Regions from separate parts of the Sporosarcina sp. AD_1 genome, predicted to be linked through region 2. Evidence: predicted binding sites of a transcription regulator. Region 2 holds the regulator's gene; the other holds the start of a gene.
The links. The regulator NrdR, encoded in region 2, represses ribonucleotide reductase genes. The targets are predictions, from matches to a motif close to AACACNATATATNGTGTT.

Region 1: a site for NrdR is predicted at 2,828-2,845, ahead of ACSW3C_RS00310 (vitamin B12-dependent ribonucleotide reductase). Genes of this name have one in related genera too.

What each region holds. Positions count from the first base shown of each region.
Region 1 covers NZ_JBPVIR010000001.1:59,639-66,374, reverse strand. Annotated here, with positions in the region: gene gcvPB (aminomethyl-transferring glycine dehydrogenase subunit GcvPB) at 1-978, shown strand, start outside; gene ACSW3C_RS00320 (rhodanese-like domain-containing protein) at 1,287-1,604, opposite strand; gene ACSW3C_RS00315 (lipoate--protein ligase family protein) at 1,871-2,707, shown strand; gene ACSW3C_RS00310 (vitamin B12-dependent ribonucleotide reductase) at 2,877-5,441, shown strand; gene ACSW3C_RS00305 (DUF1385 domain-containing protein) at 6,253-6,736, opposite strand, start outside.
Region 2 covers NZ_JBPVIR010000001.1:328,892-335,627, forward strand. Annotated here, with positions in the region: gene dnaI (primosomal protein DnaI) at 1-254, opposite strand, end outside; gene ACSW3C_RS01650 (replication initiation and membrane attachment family protein) at 257-1,621, opposite strand; gene nrdR (transcriptional regulator NrdR) at 1,664-2,128, opposite strand; gene ACSW3C_RS01660 (glyceraldehyde-3-phosphate dehydrogenase) at 2,368-3,390, opposite strand; gene coaE (dephospho-CoA kinase) at 3,505-4,107, opposite strand; gene mutM (bifunctional DNA-formamidopyrimidine glycosylase/DNA-(apurinic or apyrimidinic site) lyase) at 4,119-4,991, opposite strand; gene polA (DNA polymerase I) at 5,001-6,736, opposite strand, start outside.

The sequences.
Region 1 (6,736 bases), 270 kb from region 2:
CCGGATTCTGCCCATGGCACAAACCCTGCTTCCGCAACGGTTGCAGGATTCGATACGATTACAGTTAAGTCAAATGACAACGGCCTGGTCGATATCGACGATCTAAAATCCAAAGTTGGACCTGACACAGCTGCCCTCATGCTGACGAATCCGAATACACTCGGACTCTTTGAAGAGGATATTTTAACAATGGCTGAAATCGTTCATGGTGTCGGCGGGAAGCTATACTATGACGGTGCTAACTTAAACGCCGTTATGGCGAAAGCACGCCCGGGCGATATGGGCTTTGACGCTGTTCATTTGAATTTGCATAAGACGTTCACAGGCCCGCATGGCGGTGGTGGACCGGGCTCTGGCCCAGTCGGCGTGAAAGCGGATTTGGCTCCGTTCTTGCCGAAGCCGGTTCTCGTTAAAGAAGGGGACAGCTATACATTCGAGTATGACCGTCCGCAATCAATCGGCCGTGTGAAACCGTTCTACGGAAACTTCGGCATTTATTTACGTGCCTACACGTATATCCGCTCCATGGGGCCGGATGGATTGAAGGCAGTTACGGAGTATGCAGTATTGAATGCAAACTATATGATGCGCAGATTGGAGCCGTATTTTGATCTGCCATATCCGCAACATTGCAAGCATGAATTTGTTCTATCAGGCCGCCGACAAAAGAAACTCGGTGTACGTACACTCGATATGGCAAAACGCCTGCTTGATTTCGGGTTCCATCCGCCAACGATCTACTTCCCGCTTAATGTGGAGGAAGGCATGATGATTGAACCAACCGAGACTGAATCGAAAGAAACGCTCGATTCCTTCATCGATGCAATGATCCAAATTGCCAAGGAAGTAGAAGAAACGCCGGAAATTGTCCAAGAGGCGCCTCATACAACGGTCGTTAACCGTTTGGATGAAACAAAAGCGGCACGTCATCCAGTTCTTCGCTTTAAGAAAAAAGAAGAGGAACTGGTTAACGCGTAATCCGTATTAAATTTTGGCTGCACGCCGAATGTTTGTATCAAGCAAACATTCAGGCGTGCAGTTTTTTGTGTTGAGAGTTCCTGAAGGCTTTTCTAAGAGGCGGCCGCTAATGAAATAAAGAACGGCCTGCTGCTCACCCTAAGGAAGACCGGATGCACGCTAGGAGGCGCGAGGAAGCTCGAACACTGCCTGCAACCCGTCTGGATGTGATACGTGTCATGGATTCTAAGGAGGCTGTCAGGAGGGATGCAGGCATGGGGGAATTTATTGCAATAGAAAAAGTTCCTCCCGAAGGAAGAACTTTGCCATCATTTGCTTCTGATTTTGCCTGTCCACGTACGGAATCCGCCTTGGAGGTGGAAGAGCTGTGTATACTCTTTCTTTTTCAAGAAAAGAGCGGCTCTTGCACTTTTGCCGCCGTTTTGATCGTACAAGTAGACGGGCTTATCCGCACGGATTTCTTTATAACGCTGCCGGAACTGGGAGTATGGGATATTTCTCGCTCCGAGAATATGGCCCGCTTCAAACTCCTTTGGTTCCCGCACATCGATAAGCTGCGCTTTCCGGTATCCGTTGATAAAATCCTCTTGCGTCAAGTTTGTGACCGCTTTTCGCAGGCGTAACATCGTGATGACGATGTAGAGGATGAGGAGAAGGACGACCGCCCCTAAGATATATAAATCCACTTCGATTTTCCCCTTTCTTTCTATAAGTCCATTATAAAGATTAAGTAGCACATGTTCAATGAGAATGATAAAATGAAATTCGTTGTAATGAATCGGCAAGCATAAAAGAATATTTCGCCGACCTGGACAAGGGATGCCGCTGCTTATTAGCATGGGCATTTTCCGCTTCTAGGTCGGCAACATTGTTGATTGGAAGGGGAATCGGTATGGAAAAAGAGGTTTGGCATTTCATTAATTCCGGAAAGTGTTCGCCATCTTTTAACATGGCGCTCGATGAAGCGCTTCTAGATTGGCATAGCAGAGGGGAAATTGGACCGGTTCTGCGTTTTTATGAATGGCAGCCTGCCACCTTGTCAATTGGATATTTCCAGCGAGTGGAAAAGGAAATTGATATGGAAGCCGTAAAGAGGCATAATCTTGGCTTCGTCAGACGGCCGACAGGCGGAAGAGGCGTCCTTCATGAACATGAACTGACCTACAGTGTCATCGTAAGGGAGGATTACGAGGACATGCCTGAGACGGTAACGGAAGCATACCGGGTCATCTCGGGCGGCCTGTTGGAAGGATTCCGGAATCTTGGTCTGCAAGCGGAATTTTCTGTACCGGTTACGGAGGAGCAGAATGAACGGCTGCGTAAACCGAAAAGTGCCGTATGCTTTGATGCACCAAGCTGGTACGAGCTCGTTGTGGAAGGTAAGAAGGTGGCAGGAAGTGCGCAGACCCGTCAAAAAGGTGTAATTCTCCAGCACGGCGCCATTTTGCTCAGCTTGGATGAAGAGAAGCTCGTCTCGTTATTTAAATTCGAGTCGGAAGAGGCGCGGGAACGTATGCGAAAAGGATTGCCGGAAAAGGCGGTCGCCATTGACCGGCTGACAAATCGTCCGATCTCAGTGGCTGAGTGCATATCTGCCTTTGCAACGGGTTTTGAGAAGGCACTTGATATGACGCTTGTACCGCTGGAACTAACGGCTGAACAACTGGAGTATGTCAAGGAGATCGAACGAACGAAATATTTGGCGGATTCCTGGACATATCGAAAGTAAAAATCGGACTTTCGTTTCATTTTTTTTCGACGAATACCGACGTTATCGGCTTTCTAGTTGTGAGAATATTTTTCTTCGTTGATCGTAGTTTCAAGATGTAGTAGATTAGGTTATATACATAATACAACATGTTGTGTTTTAGTGGATTAATTCGAAGGAGGACGCAAGCATGGTCATTGTTTCAAAGCACGACGAGCCGAAATTGGACAAGGCACAGTTGAACGCGGATATTGCGAGATTCCCGCAAGTCCACCCGATCACGGATGATATGAAAATCGAGCATAGCGGTGTTTCGCGGCTTGTCATGATAGATAGATATTCTTTTAAGGATACAGAAAAGAAAACGTTAAAAGTGGGTGACTTTGTTGTCCTCACAGTGAAGGAAGACCCGAAATTTCCAGCGCGGGGCTTAGGCTTTGTCGTGGGCTTGGATAAAAAAGCGGGCAAGGCGGATATTTGGATTGAAACTGAGTACCGTTCTTCAATCGATGACCCGGAAGAACAGGAAAAGGGCATTGTGACGCGTCCACTGGATGTCATCGAGAAGCCACTGGAAGTGTTTTACGAGCAGATTGCCAAACGAAACGCAACTGGACTAGCATCCGTCGAACAAACGGAAGAACAACGGAAGGCATCTTTCGACATGTTCTACAAACAATTGTCTAACTTGAATTTTGTTCCTGCTGGCCGTGTTTTATATGGTGCAGGTTCTGATACAGAAGTTACCTTTTTCAATTGCTATGTCATGCCATTCGTTCCGGATTCCAGAGAAGGAATCTCGGATCACCGTAAACAAGTAATGGAAATCATGAGCCGCGGCGGCGGAGTAGGAACGAATGGTTCGACGCTGCGACCGCGCAATACGCTTGCGCGGGGAGTGAACGGGAAATCTTCCGGTTCCGTCTCCTGGCTTGACGATATTGCGAAATTGACGCATTTGGTGGAGCAGGGCGGTTCAAGACGCGGTGCTCAAATGATCATGCTTGCTGATTGGCATCCGGATATTTGCGAGTTTATTATCTCGAAGATGCAAAATCCACGAATCCTTCGGTATCTCCTGGAAAATACGGAAGAGGAATTGATCAAAAAGCTTGCGAACGAGAAGTTGAAGTTCAAACCGCTGACAGCACAGGAAGAAGCGATGTATCAAGGAATCTTGAACTACCGGACAATCCCTGGCATGGGCGGCTTCAATGAAGCGATTTTGCGTGATGCGGAAATGAAACTCCGCGATGGCGGTACGTATACAGTTCATAATCCAGAATTTTTAACAGGTGCCAATATCTCCGTAACATTGACAGACGACTTTATGAAAGCTGTCGAAGAAGATGCTGATTTTGAATTGCGCTTCCCGGCAGTGGAAAATTATTCCCCTGAAGAGATGGAAGTGTACAATGAGGAATGGCATAAGGTCGGAGATGTCCGGGAATGGGAAAGACAAGGCCATGAAGTGCGTGTCTACCGGACAATCAAAGCCCGTGCCCTTTGGGATTTGATCAATATCTGTGCGACGTATTCTGCAGAACCTGGCATCTTCTTTATTGACAATGCCAACAAAGAAACGAACGCAAAAGCATATGGTCAACAAGTTGTCGCGACGAACCCTTGCGGGGAACAGCCACTTGCCCCATATTCTGTCTGTAACTTGGCAGCGGTCAACTTAGCGGAAATGACAGATAAAGAAACAAAGACGGTAGACTATGAAAAATTAAAAGAGACTGTCCGTGTCGGCGTCCGCATGCAGGACAACGTCATCGACTCTACCCCTTACTTCTTGGAAGAAAATAAAGTCCAGGCACTTGGAGAGCGCCGTGTTGGCCTTGGTGTCATGGGTCTTGCCGATCTGTTAATTTATTGTGAAAAGGAATACGGTTCTCCAGAAGGTAATGAGCTTGTCGATAAAGTGTTTGAAACGATTGCGACGACTGCGTATCGTGAATCCATCGAATTGGCTAAAGAGAAGGGAAGCTTCCCATTCTTGATTGGCAAAGATGAGAAGGAAACAAAAGCGTTGCGTGAAGCTTATATTTCTACTGGCTTTATGAAGAAGATGCCGGAAGACATCCGTCAATCCGTGCTGGAGCATGGTATCCGGAATTCGCATTTGCTGACAGTGGCACCAACAGGTTCCACAGGCACAATGGTCGGCGTATCGACAGGGCTGGAGCCATATTTCTCCTTCACGTACTATCGCAGTGGACGTCTCGGCAAATTCATCGAAGTGAAAGCGAACATTGTGGAAGAATATTTGAAACGGAATCCGGAAGCAGATCCGGATCACTTGCCGAATTGGTTCGTTTCTTCCATGAGCCTTTCACCCGAAGCGCATGCTGATGTTCAGTGCATCATCCAGCGCTGGATCGACAGCTCCATCTCTAAAACGGTGAACGCACCTAGAGGATACAGCGTGAAACAAGTTGAAAGTGTCTATGAGCGTCTTTATAAAGGCGGAGCAAAGGGTGGAACGGTTTACGTCGACGGCAGTCGGGATTCCCAGGTGCTCACGCTGAAAGCGGAAGAGAACGTAATGGAAACAACGCCGATGGAAGAGGAAATCGTTGAGCAACGAAAAGTCGTCCTCATTAACACAATCCAAGATTTGCGTTCTACTAACGTCACAATCGGTTCAGAAGTCGGGAACACATGCCCGGTTTGCCGACAAGGGACAGTAGAAGAAATCGGTGGTTGCAATACATGCACAAATTGTAACGCGCAATTGAAATGCGGTTTGTAAAATAGCATAAATCAGGTGGAGAAAAACGAACAGTTTTTCTTCACCTGATTTTTTTACGTTCACGAGTCGAGTGGTGCCTGGCAATACGAGGGGTTGCGGGTGACAAACGAGATGTCCCGTGGAAGAAACGAGCGGTAGGCGAGGAGATACGAGAGAATGAAAAATTAAACGAGCGGTTCGCCAGAGGATACGAGAGGTTAGGCGAGATAATCGAGCGGTAGGCGAGGAGATACGAGAGAATGAAAAATTAAACGAGCGGTTCACCGGAGGATACGAGAGGTTAGGCGAGATAATCGAGCGGTAGGCGAGAAGATACGAGAGAATGAAAAATAAAACGAGCGGTTCACCGGAGGATACGAGAGGTTAGGCGAGATAATCGAGCGGTAGACGAGAAGATACGAGAGAATGAAAAATTAAACGAGCGGTTCACTGGAGGATACGAGAGGTTAGGCGAGATAATCGAGCGGTAGGCGAGGAGATACGAGAGAATGAAAAATTAAACGAGCGGTTCACCGGAGGATACGAGAGGTTAGGCGAGATAATCGAGCGGTAGGCGAGGAGATACGAGAGATTGAAAAATTAAACGAGCAGTTCGCCAGAGGATACGAGAGGTTATGGAAGGTAATTGAGCGGTACCAACGGATAAACGAACACTTGGAGAAGAAATGCAAAAGAAAATACAATAACTATAAGCAGGACAATACCAAAACTCGCAGCCAGCACTACCTATCTACTGACTTAGGAAGTTTACTTCTATTCAACACCAATAAAAAACTGCAGGTCCCCTTTTCAGGTGAACCTACAGCTTCCATTAATTTGCTTGGATTGCAGAAGATGAAGAAGACCCCGCAACCGGCTGGACCACTTCCACATTTTCGATGCCATGTTCTTCAATGTCGAGCAGCCTGTTGAAAGAAGCGATGGCGACTTCCACTTGATCGTCTTCCGGTTCTTTCGTTGTCAGCAATTGCAGCCATAATCCCGGATAGCCTAAGTATTTGAGGACCGGAATATTCCGCAATGAGTTGGTGAACTGTAATACTTCAAACGACACGCCGAGGACAACAGGGATCAGTAAAATTCGATTGACGATCCGCAGCCAAAATGGATCGGCCGGCACAAGGAAATAAATGAACATTCCTACGATGACCGTGAATAACAAAAAGCTGCTGCCGCATCGGTAATGAAGCCGCGACTGGGCTTGTACGTTTTCAACCGTTAAGGGCAGTCCGTTCTCGTATGCATTGATGACTTTGTGTTCCGCTCCGTGGTATTTGAAAACACGTTTAATGAGA
Region 2 (6,736 bases):
GGCTCATAGCCTTTCATTACATTAATGCAGCCTTCCAGATTCGGGCAGCTTTCGCATTTATGGGAGGAAGTAACGAATTCGTACAGCTTGCCGATGCTTTTATCCACAACAGACTTGTCAATGTATTGTGAGTTCTCTTCCAGAAATTGTTGAACCTCTTCATTTTCAAGCACTTCATTTCGAAGTTGGTCATACCTGGCAGTCAATGCAGGTGCATTGATGACCCGCTTCATCGCATTGCCGATACGTTCCATTATTATTTCACCCCACTTTTCATCGCTTCTAATTTAGCAAGCAGTTCTCGGCGCTTTTCTTCAATCGCCGGATCTTCTGAACTTGGTTGTTCCTTTTGCGTCTCCCGCTCTTTATTTTCCTTGAACCATTCAGGCACTTTCTCTTCGCGGACCGGGTTTCGCCTGTTTGTATTCTTTTGTCCATCTTTCAGCCAATTGCGGTATTGATCAGACTCAGCTCGCGCAAGCTCCATCGCTTCCTTCGCGGTTTTCACTTTCTTGTTGCGCCAAGTCGAGGCAATCCGTTCCACAAAATTATTCGTAATTTTACCGTCATTGCGGATGATGACATAGTTTAGCAGGACATTGACGACGCCAATCGGAAAACCATACGTATTGATCAGTTTTTCAGCCAGCTGGACGTCAACTGAAAGAGGCTCGCTTCCTGTATACCCTCTCAAAACTTCAACGGGTGATGTCGTTTCCATGTCATGGATAAATTTTTCTTCCTGCGTCATGTTTTTAACAGGTTTCTCTTCTTCCACAGTTGCCTGTTGGAACACTTTCTCCAACACCGGCACTTGTGTGGACCGGTTCATTTTATAAAAATCGACTGCCGCTTTCCGCAATCTTTCTTCTGGTATTTTCAGATTGTCGTCTAATGCCATCATGATCACTTTTTGCATATCAAGCGGTGTAAATGAGTAGAGGAACGCCAGCTTTTCGATCAATTCCCTCGATACGGTGGAAAGTGAAGAACTGGGCACCATCTGCTCAGATAGTCCGGCACGTAACATACCAAAATCAAAACCTGAATCAGCAAAAGGGATACCGGTCGACTTTGAGCGGCTTTGGAGTCCGGACTCATCCGATAAATCATCAGGTACGCCGTAACGGATCGGCTTGTACACATCCAAAAACGTCCGGGATACTTCTTCATACGAATCTTCTACAGGCAAATCGGAGGCAAAGCGGGTAAGCAAGCCCCGGTATGCCTGCTCGCCGATTTTGCTGAACAGGAAGGTGGAAAGAAGCGGATCTGCAAAAAAGGATTTTGCATCCAACGGCGTCAGCAGTTCATAGATGAATGCACGATCGTCTGTCAGCTGTTTGCAATAGGTCCGAAGCAGACCGATCCCTTCCAGGGACAGACGGGATTCGAAAACTTTCCCTAGCGGCATCGTCAGCACATTCATAAGATGATAGTGGTTGTACTCGCTCTCTTTATCCCGCTCGGCATCTGCCCAAAGCGTTAAGAACAGGCTCATGGCCTCCGGGCCGATCAGCGGTTGATAAAACAACGTCAGAAGCTGGCGGTCATAGTCCGAGAACGGATGCGACAGTTTTATTTTATACGTATCGACAGGCTGAAGTTCTTTATAGAGCATCCGAAATCGTTGCCTCCTTCTTACATTATCGTTATTCCAATCCTATTGACGGTCCTTCTTGTTTTGCAAGTTTTTCAGTTCTTCTATAAAGACGGTAATATCTTTATATTGGCGATAGACCGAAGCAAATCGGACATAGGCCACTTCATCGACATCCGCCAGTTTTTCCATGACCATTTCTCCGACATCTTTCGAGTTGATCTCGACGATGCCGGCGCTTCTCAACTCTTTTTCGATGAGATAGACGATATTTTTCAAAGAGGTCAACTCAACCGGCCGTTTTTCACAAGCACGGATCAAGCCTCTCAGTAGTTTTTCTCCATTGAACTCTTCCCGGGTGCCATCCTTTTTCACAACGACTAGAGGCATCTCTTCCACCTTCTCAAACGTCGTAAATCGGTAAGCGCAATTCTCGCATTCCCGGCGTCGCCTGATGGAGCGGTTTTCCTCTGCCGGCCTGGAATCGATAACCCGGGTACCGTTAAAGTGGCAAGCTGGACATATCATAATTGTTCCTCCGCATTTCCGTTTAGTACCCTACATTATAACAGAACCGGAAGGGAAAATATATTTGTCATTGCGAAGTTTCGACTAAATTCGCCACTCACATTTTCTGGAATCCATTCTACTAGCTTTATTTACAAGATAAAAAACCTAGCAGCGAACCTTCCATCTGCTAGGTTAATTTTCATTCAGAGTCTATCAATGTCGGCTATTTCCTAATACAATACATGCCTAACGGGAGCTCATGCATTCACTTTTTCTTTCAATGCATTTGCTACTTTCTTCGTCAATTCAACGACACGCGCAGAATAGCCCCATTCATTATCGTACCATGCTAACACTTTCACTTTGCGATCGCCCATGACGATTGTTGTTAATCCGTCAATCGTTGCTGAAACCGTTGTCGTATTGAAATCAACAGATACTAATGGTTCCATCGTGAAAGCAAGGATGCCGGCCATTTCCCCTTCAGCTGCCTTTTTGAATGCGCCATTTACATCTTCCACTGTAACATCTTGTTTCAAGTCGACAACAAGATCGACTAGGGAAACATTCGGCGTTGGAACACGAAGTGCCATTCCGTGAATTTTCCCTTTCAATTCAGGCAAAACAAGCGCTAGCGCTTTCGCTGCACCAGTTGAAGTCGGGATGATCGACTGTGCGCAGGCACGTGCACGGCGTAAATCCTTATGCGGGTTGTCCAAGTTTTTCTGGTCATTTGTGTAGGCATGCACAGTTGTCATCAATCCGTTTTCAATGCCGAACGTATCGTTGAGCACTTTTACGACTGGAGCGAGACAGTTTGTCGTACAGCTTGCATTAGAAATGATATCATGCTTTTCTATATCCAATTTCTCTTCGTTCACACCAAGAACGATGGTAATATCTTCGTTTTTCCCCGGTGCTGTGAGTATGACTTTTTTGGCGCCCGCATCCAAGTGCAGAGCGGCCTTTTCACGTGAATTAAATACGCCTGTCGCTTCCACGACAACATCCACGCCAAGCTCTTTCCATGGCAATTTTGAAGGATCCCGTTCTGCGATCAACTTGACTCTTTTGCCATTTACAACGAGTGCATCTTCTTCGGCTACGACCTCTCCGTCGAAGGCGCCATGATTTGTGTCATACTTAACTAAATGGGCTAGCGTTTCAGCCGGATATGAAGCATTAACCGCTACAACATTGACTTCATCATCCATCATCATTTGACGGAAAACCATCCTGCCGATCCGTCCAAACCCATTAATAGCTATCGAAGTAGTCATGAAATAAATCCTCCCGCATGTATGTTATACTTTTTAACTTATATCCGTTCATTAGTATAACACATATTATGCAGGAGTATAGACTTTGTGAAAAGAATAACAATGTTCCACTTTTCAGAATAGAGGTTCTGCTTTCCACTCCGTTAAAACGGCGTCAAGCTGGCGTTTCGTCTCTTCCAGCGTCCCATTATTATCGATCACTGCGTCTGCTCCCCGTTTCTTCACTTCCATCGGCAATTGGGAGGAAATCCGGGATTCCGCTTCGGCTTCGGACAAGCCGTTCCTCGCCATCAGTCGAGATTTCTGCAAATCCTTTGAAACCGAAACGACAAGAATCGAATCGACAAAAGGCTGTAATCGGCTTTCAAATAACAGGGGGATGTCCATAATGACAGTCGAAGCCCCTTTGGCGATCCATTCCTCTTTCTGCCGTAACATTTCTTTGCGGACAGCCGGATGAATGATGCCATTCAACTGCTGGCGCTTTTCAATATCGTTGAAGATGAGATCGCCCAGTTTAGCACGGTTTAATTGGCCATCCTCCAAGATGACTTCTTTCCCAAATACTTCTTCAATTTCACTGAGCACAGGACTCCCCGGCTCTACTACAAGCCTTGAGATTTCATCCGCATCAACAATTGGATACCCTTTTTCCCTCAGCATGGCCGCCACCGTACTCTTTCCGCTGGCGATGCTTCCAGTCAATCCAATAATCATTTTGTCACCCTCTAATGTTGGCATGATGGGCAATAGACGGAAGTCCTGCCCCCGATTTTCAAACTCTTTGTTCCTGTACCGCACTCAGGGCAAAATTTCTTGCCATACATTTTGAGCCGCTCCTGCATCGTCCCGGCTTCGCCGTTAATGTTCCGATAATCTGAAATGGAACTGCCGCCTGCCCGAATGCTTTCTTGCAGCACATTGACAATGGCCTGGAACAATTGGATTTTGCGCTCTTTGCTAATCCTGCCGGCACTCCGGTTCGGATGGATCCGCATCGTATATAACGCTTCTGTCGCATAAATATTTCCGCAACCCGAAATGACATGGCCATCCATGATGACTTCTTTGATCGGTTTCCGTGCGTACTTCGGCGTCTCGCACATGGCAAGAAAATGTGGTAATGCTTCCTCGCTGAATGGTTCTGGTGCCATCTCCAATAAAGGCGGGTAATCCGATTCCGTTTTCAATAAACGCAATTCGCCGAAACGGCGGATATCCGAGTAGACAAGAAGTCCGCCGTCCGCCATATGAAATGTCACATGAACATGTTTCCTGAACCGGTCTTCCGCAATATCGTCAAAGGAATTGACAACAAACCAAGCACCCGTCATTCCAAGATGGTTCACAAGCAAAAAGGGTTCTCCATTTCGTTCTACATGAAAATAGATATACTTGCTTCTTCGGGTTAAAGCGAGGATTTTCATCCCCGCCATCTCCGCAATAAAATCTTCAATTGTGATGCCTTTTACAATAGCTTCTTTCCCAATCTGTTTGGAGGACAACACCGTTTCCGAAATCTTGACGGAATCAATGATCCTCCCTGTGGATACCGGCGCCAGCGACCGGACAACCCCCTCCACTTCCGGTAATTCCGGCATAGTAATCCCTCACTTCGTTTCGTACCAGGATGACCCGTACGCCCACTCGACTTTCAATGGCACATCGAGTTGCAGCGCGGATTCCATCACTTCCGGTACGATTACTTTCAATGTTTCCAGTTCTTCCTCAGGCGCTTCGAAAATCAGTTCATCGTGTACTTGCAGGAGCATCCGCGTTTGCAGCCCTTCTGCCGCAAGCCGCTGATCCATATCAATCATCGCTTTTTTGATAATGTCGGCAGCTGTCCCTTGGATCGGTGTATTCATAGCCGTCCGTTCGGCAAAACTGCGCAAGTTGAAATTGGAACTTGTGATGTCCGGCAAATACCTTCTTCGATTCAGAAGGGTCGTGACATATCCTTTCATCTTCGCATCCGCTACGATATCTTCCATATATTGCTTGACGCCAGGGAAGGTGGATAAATACGTATCAATGAACTCAGCAGCTTCCTTCCTCGTAATATTCAAGCTTTGCGACAGTCCATAATCACTGATTCCATAGACGATACCGAAGTTGACCGCTTTAGCGGATCTCCGCATATCCGATGTGACCCCGTCCTTGTCCACTTTAAACACATTCATCGCTGTTTTCGTATGAATGTCCTCGCCTTCCTTGAATGCTTCCATCAGTTTCTCATCTTGCGACATATGAGCGAGCACGCGAAGCTCAATCTGGGAATAATCTGCTGCAAACATGACCCATCCAGGCTCAGATGGAACAAAAGCAGCCCGGATTTTTCTCCCTTCCTCCAGACGGATCGGGATGTTTTGCAAGTTCGGATTAATGGAACTGAGCCGCCCTGTCTGCGTCAATGCCTGTTGGAAACGGGTATGAATTTTGCCGTCTTCATGGATTTCCTTTGTTAACCCTTCAATATAAGTGGAATTCAATTTCCCTAGTTGGCGATAGAGCAAAATAAATTCGATGATCTCATGTTCACTCGCTAATTTTTCCAAAACATCTGCTGCTGTGGAATACCCCGTTTTCGTTTTTTTGATTGGCGTCAGCCCCATCTTCTCAAACAGGATGACCCCCAGTTGTTTAGGAGAATTGATATTGAACTTCTCCCCGGCTATTTCATAGATCGTATTCTCTAATTCCTTGAGCCTCCTGGACAGCTCGGTACCGATATCACGCAAAGTAGCCAAATCAGTCTTGACGCCTGTTGACTCCATTTTGCCTAGAATGATGGCCAGCGGCATTTCAAGTTTATAATACAGGTCGAATTGTTCATTTGACTGGAGTCTTTCTTCGAGCGTCGGCTTAAGTGCCCAGATGGCTTCTGCTTTTCTGCCGGCATGCTCCGCAAGCCGCTGTACATCCGGAACAGCTTTTTTAGCGCCTTTTCCGTATACTTGCTCGTCCGGCTCCACGTCGTGGTATCCAAGCTCCTCCGCTACTGATGCAACATCTGTGTACGTTGCAGAGGGATTGGAAATATAAGCGGCAAGCAGAAGATCGAATTCCAGTCCGTGGATTGGTATTCCTCTAGATGCCAGAGAGGCATAGGCCGCTTTCGAGTCCGATGCATACTTTTTCACTTGCTCATTCCGGAGCCACGCTTTAAAATCCTCGGATCCAATCGCTGTCTCGTACGGAATATACATGGTCTGATTGCCATCGGACAGGGCAAAACCCTCAATAACCGCAGACAAATAGTTTTCATCCATCATTTCGACGTGAAGAGCCATTTCATCTTTTAAATCCTCATCCGTAATTTCATTTTTCAGAAGGACATGGATCT